One region of the Enterococcus sp. JNUCC 77 genome, then DNA from elsewhere that is predicted to be linked to it. Evidence: a T-box and tRNA genes for the amino acid it is inferred to sense, from the RefSeq annotation. Region 1 holds a T-box; the other holds one or more tRNA genes.
The links. The T-box of region 1 lies ahead of leuS (leucine--tRNA ligase). A T-box ahead of a tRNA ligase gene usually reads a tRNA of that ligase, here a tRNA-Leu.
Positions count from the first base shown of each region.

Region 2: it has a tRNA-Leu gene. The T-box ahead of leuS (leucine--tRNA ligase) is inferred to sense a tRNA for this amino acid. The anticodon was not compared.

Region 1 covers NZ_JBTHIG010000001.1:253,597-257,017, reverse strand. Annotated here, with positions in the region: gene leuS (leucine--tRNA ligase) at 1-1,386, opposite strand, end outside; T-box leader at 1,430-1,613, opposite strand; gene ACVWNY_RS01365 (phosphatase PAP2 family protein) at 1,756-2,412, shown strand; gene mnmL (tRNA modification radical SAM protein MnmL/YtqA) at 2,414-3,370, shown strand; gene mnmM (tRNA 5-(aminomethyl)-2-thiouridylate-methyltransferase MnmM) at 3,364-3,421, shown strand, end outside.
Region 2 covers NZ_JBTHIG010000001.1:1,489,007-1,492,427, forward strand. Annotated here, with positions in the region: gene ACVWNY_RS07320 (helix-turn-helix domain-containing protein) at 1-670, opposite strand, end outside; gene ACVWNY_RS07325 (hypothetical protein) at 874-1,224, shown strand; gene ACVWNY_RS07330 (hypothetical protein) at 1,368-1,682, shown strand; tRNA gene ACVWNY_RS07335 (tRNA-Leu) at 1,789-1,872, opposite strand; gene ACVWNY_RS07340 (protein YkzS) at 1,879-2,067, opposite strand; gene ACVWNY_RS07345 (hypothetical protein) at 2,104-2,718, opposite strand; gene ACVWNY_RS07350 (glycoside hydrolase family 13 protein) at 2,777-3,421, opposite strand, start outside.

The DNA.
Region 1 (3,421 bases):
TTCACCAGTGCCACTTGGTTGGATATTTTCAGCAATAGGTAATTCCAATGGCAATTCTTCTTCCGGAACTACTGTAGTCGTGCCATCTTCCCAATGAATAATTGGAATTGGCTCACCCCAATAACGTTGACGAGAAAATAGCCAATCTCTTAAGCGATAGCTAATTTCTTTTTTACCGACACCTTTTTCTTCTAGCCAAGGAACAATTTTATCAATCGCATCTTGCTTGTTTAAACCATCTAAAAAGTCAGAATTAATATGCTCACCGTCACCAGTATAAGCTTCTTTTTCAACATCGCCGCCAGCTAAAACGGGAACGATTGGCAAATCAAAGGTTTTAGCAAATTCATAATCTCGTTCATCATGGGCTGGTACCGCCATAATCGCACCAGTTCCATAAGAAGCTAAAACGTAATCCCCAATCCAAATTGGCATTTCTTTTCCATTAACAGGATTGATTGCGTACGCACCAGTGAAGACACCAGTTTTTTCTTTAGCTAAATCCGTCCGGTTCAAATCAGATTTTTTAGCTGCTTCGGCAATATAAGCATCTACAGCTGCTTTTTGGCCAGGACTAGTAATACGTTGTACCAAATCTAATTCAGGTGCTAGAACAGCATAAGTTGCCCCAAATAAAGTATCTGGACGAGTCGTAAATACGGTAAATTCTTCTTTCGTGTCTTTAATATTAAAAGCTACATTGGCTCCTACAGAACGGCCAATCCAGTTCCGTTGCATTTCTTTAATGCTTTCTGGCCAATCTACCAAATCTAAATCATCTAATAAACGGTCAGCATAAGCTGTAATTTTTAACATCCATTGACGCATTGGTTTACGGACAACATCGTAGTTCCCTCGTTCACTCTTGCCATCAATGACTTCTTCATTTGAAATAACTGTCCCTAATTCTGGTACCCAGTTAACTGCGACTTCTGCTTCATAAGCCAAGCCATGTTCATACATTTTTTCAAAAATCCATTGGGTCCATTTGTAATAATCAGGATCAGTCGTGTTAATTTCACGATTCCAGTCATAACTAAAACCTAGTGAATTAATTTGGCGTTTAAACGTTTCAATATTTTTCTTAGTAAATTCTGCGGGATCATTACCAGTATCTAAGGCATATTGTTCTGCTGGTAAACCAAAAGCATCCCAGCCCATCGGATGTAAAACATTAAAGCCTTGTGCTCTTTTTAAGCGAGAAACAACATCCGTTGCCGTGTATCCTTCTGGATGTCCGACGTGTAAACCTTGTCCTGATGGATAGGGAAACATATCTAAGGCATAAAATTTTGGACTGCCAACTTCATCTTTTGTGTTAAAAGTATTATGTTTAGCCCAATACTTTTGCCACTTGCGTTCAATAGTTTTGTGATTGTAACTCATCATGTTCCTCCTTATAATAAAAAAAGCCCCATAGAAGCAACTTCTATAGGACGTTATTAACGTGGTACCACCTATTTTTATCTGCCAATGCAGACCTTAAATGACGATAACGGGTCTCCCCGGAAAAATCAGCTCTAAGGTAAGTTCGAATTTCAAACCTGTGCACTCACAGCCCCGTACACTCTCTGAAAAGTTGGCCTTCTACTACTCCTTGTCAACACTTATATGAAATTAATTTAATCTTAGCAGATTCAAATAGTAAATTCAATTTAATTCCATCGATAAAACCTAAGAAAAATCCATTTTTCTGCTATAATAGTCTCGTTTAGTAAGAAAACATCATGAAACGATGTATTTTAAGGAGTTCCTATGAAAAATAAAATGTACTATCAATTAGCCGGCAGTTTTACTTTACTGTTTTTTGTGGCTTTGTGTTATATCCTACGTTTTTATCCAGATACCTTGACAGGTTTTGATCGTGGCATTATTTCAGTTGTCCACAGTTTATCCCCAGGTGCCGACAGCTTTTTTATCTGGCTAACTAAATTTGGCAATCCAGTATCAGTAGTGATTTTAACTATAGTCTTTCTTGGACTATTTTGGTTCAATCGACAAAAGTTAACAGCCTTATGGTTTGGAATAAATATTGTTGGAATCTGCGGCATCTTAAATCCTGTTATCAAACAATTTTTCAAACGTCCACGTCCAACTATTTTACCCCATCTGGTTGAAGAACACAGCTATAGTTTCCCCAGCGGACATGCGGTAACCAGTATGATTTTATTTGGCACCTTGATTTTTGTCATGCCACTATTTTTCAAAAATACTTCTTTACGATTAGTAGCGCAAATTGTTTTAGGACTGTTAATTTTGGGAATTGGCGTCAGTCGAATTTACGTTGGCGTGCATTATCCTAGCGATGTGCTTGGCGGCTTTTTACTAGGGATTAGCTGGCTATTATTTAGCTTTCCTTATTATCGTGAAAAAAAACTGATTTATGATATGAAACAGATTGGAAGAAAATAAAATGTTTGAATATAGTGATGATCCAAATAAACGATACCATTCTTGGAATTATGCGTTACGGCAAGAATTCGGTGGAAAGATTTTTAAAGTGCCGATTGACGGAGGCTTTGATTGCCCAAATCGAGATGGCACTGTTGCCCATGGCGGTTGTACATTTTGTAGCGTTTCTGGTTCTGGTGACATGATGGTCGCCCCGACTGATCCGCTACCAGCACAATTTAGTAAAGAAATCGACATGATGCATTTAAAATGGCCTAAAGTCGATCAATATATTGTTTATTTCCAAAATTTCACCAATACCCATGCACCAGTAGAAGTTATCCGTGAACGCTTTGAACAGGTAGTGAATCTGCCGGGTGTTGTTGGTTTATCTGTCGGTACTCGTCCCGATTGTTTGCCGCCTGAAGTCGTTGAATATTTAGCTGAATTAAATCAAAGACTTTATCTATGGGTGGAATTAGGATTACAAACAACTTATGAGGAATCTAGCAACTTAATCAATCGTGCCCATGATTATCCCACGTACATTGATGCTGTCGAACGTCTACGTAAGCATAATATTAATGTCTGTACCCACTTAATTAACGGATTGCCAGGCGAAAATTTAGAAATGATGCGGGAAAATGTCCGCCGGACAATTTTAGACTCAGACATTCAAGGCATCAAATTGCATTTATTGCATTTAATGAAAAAAACGCGGATGTTGCGAGACTATTCAGACGGTCGTCTCCAACTGATGAGTAAAAGAGATTACGTTTCGGTCATCTGTGACCAATTAGAAATGATTCCGCCAGAAATTATTATTCATCGTTTGACTGGAGATGCCCCTTGGGATGCATTAGTCGGTCCCATGTGGAGTCTGAAAAAATGGGAAGTTCTTAATGCGATTGATGATGAAATGACACGTCGTGATTCTTTCCAAGGAAAATTTGCTGTTCGAGGTGCTTTCTCATGTTAAAAACAGCTTTGCATTTCAGCCACCAGTTATTAACCGACATTGTGGGAAAAG
Region 2 (3,421 bases), 1.2 Mb from region 1:
CATCAATTACCTTTTCCGCTTTATCAAGATTTTTTTTATCAAACAGAAAGTTTCCATAATTAGTAAAAATATTGACTAACTCAAGTCGCTCTGAATAATCTGCCATCATTGTTTTATATAATTGAAAACTTTCACTATATAAACGTTCCGCTTCACTAAAGTTTCCAAGAATTTGTTGCATCTTACCAGCAAAGCATAATAACAATATTTTTTGATCAAAATAGCCCTGTGATTTATGGGTAAAAAAAACTGACAAACCTTTTTTGATTTTTTCTAATGCTTTTTTCGGATCATTATCAATATAATAACTGCAAATACCTTTAAAATAATATAGTAACTGTAAATCCTTATCTAAATAAATCGTCTTTCTAGCCTCTAAAAAAGCCAAAATACCTTCGATTTCTAAATAGCCTTGTTGCCTTAAATACATAAACATTTTATTAAAATATTTGCGTAACAGTAATTCTTCAGGCAATAAGTCACCAATTAATTGAATCACACTGATACCCAAACGTTGACTTAATTGAGAAATAACTAAAATATTAGGAATTTCTTCATCATTTTCGATGCGGCTTAAAACACTTTGCGAGCAGATATCCTGTGACAACTCTTTTTGAGTAAAACCACGCTCTTTACGGAATTCCTTTAATGCTTCACCAATCGTTACCATGATTTCCTCCAAATATGCAAATTCGCATTTTCTTTATTTTATCCTAAAGAAATGATAGTGACAAGAATCCTTTGATTTAACTTATTGTAATCGGTTCAATTATTTTGTCCCTCCCAGCGCTCGTGCTATACTTTTTCAGATAGATTTCGAATTTTTGTAACAATTAAATAAAATTAACTATAAACAAGAAGGAAAGTGAAAAAATGACCCTAACAATCAATCAAATTTTGAAATTAACTGGAGAAAAAGAGTTTATTTGGCAACCATTAAAGAGTTGGTCTGTTCCTTTATCTGAGGATTTTCACTTTGTACAAGACGGAAATTTTGATTTAAGTAATTCTTTTTTTGCTCAATACCAAGAAAAAACTTACTTAATGCCTGGCTATGTTGTCTTTATTCCCGATCGTGACTCGTTTGTAATCCAGTATTCCTTAGAAGAATTTTCAGACCAAAAATTAACTCCAATTGAAAGTAGCCAGCGAAAACTATTTGAGTTAAAAGCACTGATTGAGTATTTAGATTCCACTACACCACAAGATTTCTTTACTTGGTAAAACTAGTAGATGATCATCTACTAGCTTTTTTATTATAAATTAGTTCTCGATGTGTTTATTTTCTTCTTTAAGTGAATTGTTGATAATAGTATAATAACTTATAAAGGTTGGTATCATAATAAATTTTTATAAGGAGTTTAATGATGGGGAAAAAATATGTTGTTACCGAAGAATCTGGTTGCGGTTGTTGGAGTGTTATTGGCTTTCTATTTTTATGCTCAATCTTCATTACGATTGCACCTTACTTGTTATTTATTTTAATCATTGCAGTCATCATTGGACTAATTATCTATATTCCAAAGATGAGGCAAAGAAAACAGCATGCCGCAGAAGAAGCTGAGCTTGCTGAACGCGAAAGACAATTAGAATTACGAGCAAAAAGAATCGCGCTTGAAAAAAGAGAGCGTGAATTGAATGATCATAAGGAAATTGATAATGATGGCTGGGATGATTTTTAAATATTAAAGCAGTACTTTAAAAATCTTTCCGCAGATTTTCCATGAAAAGAATAAAAAAAACACATTAGCAACATTGCTTTAACAATGTTACTAATGTGTTTTTTAGTGCGGCGAATGAGACTCGAACTCACACGGGCCAAAGCCCACAAGATCCTTAGTCTTGCTTGTCTACCAATTCCAACACCACCGCATTATTTTATACTATAGTTGTATCATAGACATAAATAATATTACCATTCAAATCAGCAATGCCCCGGAAAAATTTCCGATCTTCTTGTTGCTGCCAAGCTTCACGAAACATAAAAAAGTCGTCATGTTTCACTTCTAATTGGGCAATTTCACCTGATCGCAGTTGTTTGATTTTTTCTTCAAATGGATTTTGCATCTTATCACCTCAAAAAAGAGCGGCGATTTCCCGCTCTTATTCTTTAAAATATTTTGTATTTTCAACTGCATCACTATCTTCTTGTAAAATACCTCGCAATGAACGATCTAAGCGGCCACCTTTTCGGATTTGATTCTTTTTGATCGAAGGTTGGTTAGGAACTTCTCGATCTTCTGCTAATAAAATATAGTTTTCTGGATCCTTTAACATACTATTTAACAGTTCTCTCTGAGAAATTTTATCTTCAGGCTCATCTGGAATCAAAGAAGCTGGAACATAAGTTGGCTCAAATTGCGCTAGATTTTTTTGCTCTGGTTTGAAACGTAGTTTATGGTCATTCTTCTCTGGTACCTCTTCAAAAAGTGAACGAGGTTTTTTCAGATCGCTTCCAATAGGACCATAGTCTGGTAAATTTTGACGATGTTTTGCCAATTCTCTTTTTGGTTTATCATCAGTGTGAACGGGACGTCTTTTGGTTGGTCGGCTAATTTCTCTTTCAAATACTGTTTTCTCGTCTAAACGAAAATCAGTAATTAAATTAATTCCACCTTCAAATTTATCCTTTGTGCTTTCACTATGCAATTTTACACCTAATTCATCGTCGTAAGCAGGAAAACGTGCTCGTTTTCCGTCAAATGATTGATCACTCATAGCCATTCATCCTATCTTATTTTGTACTTAAATTCTAGCACAAATTAGAGAAAATATCTTATATTCTTATCGATAAAAATAAATTTGCATGACCTTCAATTACTTTTTCTGAAAATAATTTTTCTAGAATTGACAAATTACCATTAAACTGGCGTGGATTAATCAAATCAGCCAATCTCAGAACCTTGTCGTTTTCTCCGCGATTCACAATATACGCACTATATTCTTCTTGATTAAAACGCAATACACCAAAGACATCTTCTGTTTCAGTATAAAATGGATAGAATTCACCATTCATAAGAGAGCTATGTGTCTTTCTGCGTTTGATCCATTTATGACAATCTTGATAAATCGTTGGATTCACGTGATTCCATGGGAAATATTTTCGATTGTCAGGATCTGTTCCACCGGTTACTCCAGCTTCATCACCATAATAAACACAAGGGATACCGGGCATCATGAATAATAATCCCCAGGCGACATCTAAATCATCTTCTGATTGATTCAACATTGTAAAAATTCGTTCTGTATCATGTGTCCCAAGGTTATTTAATTGATTGTAGTAAAAATCTTTCGGATAGTTGGCTTGAATTTCTACCATTTCCTTAGTAATTTGACTCATCTTTTTTTGCATTGTTAAAATATCTAGAATCTGTTGACGTAAAGGATAATTCATCACTGACTGTAAATGATTACCAAATAA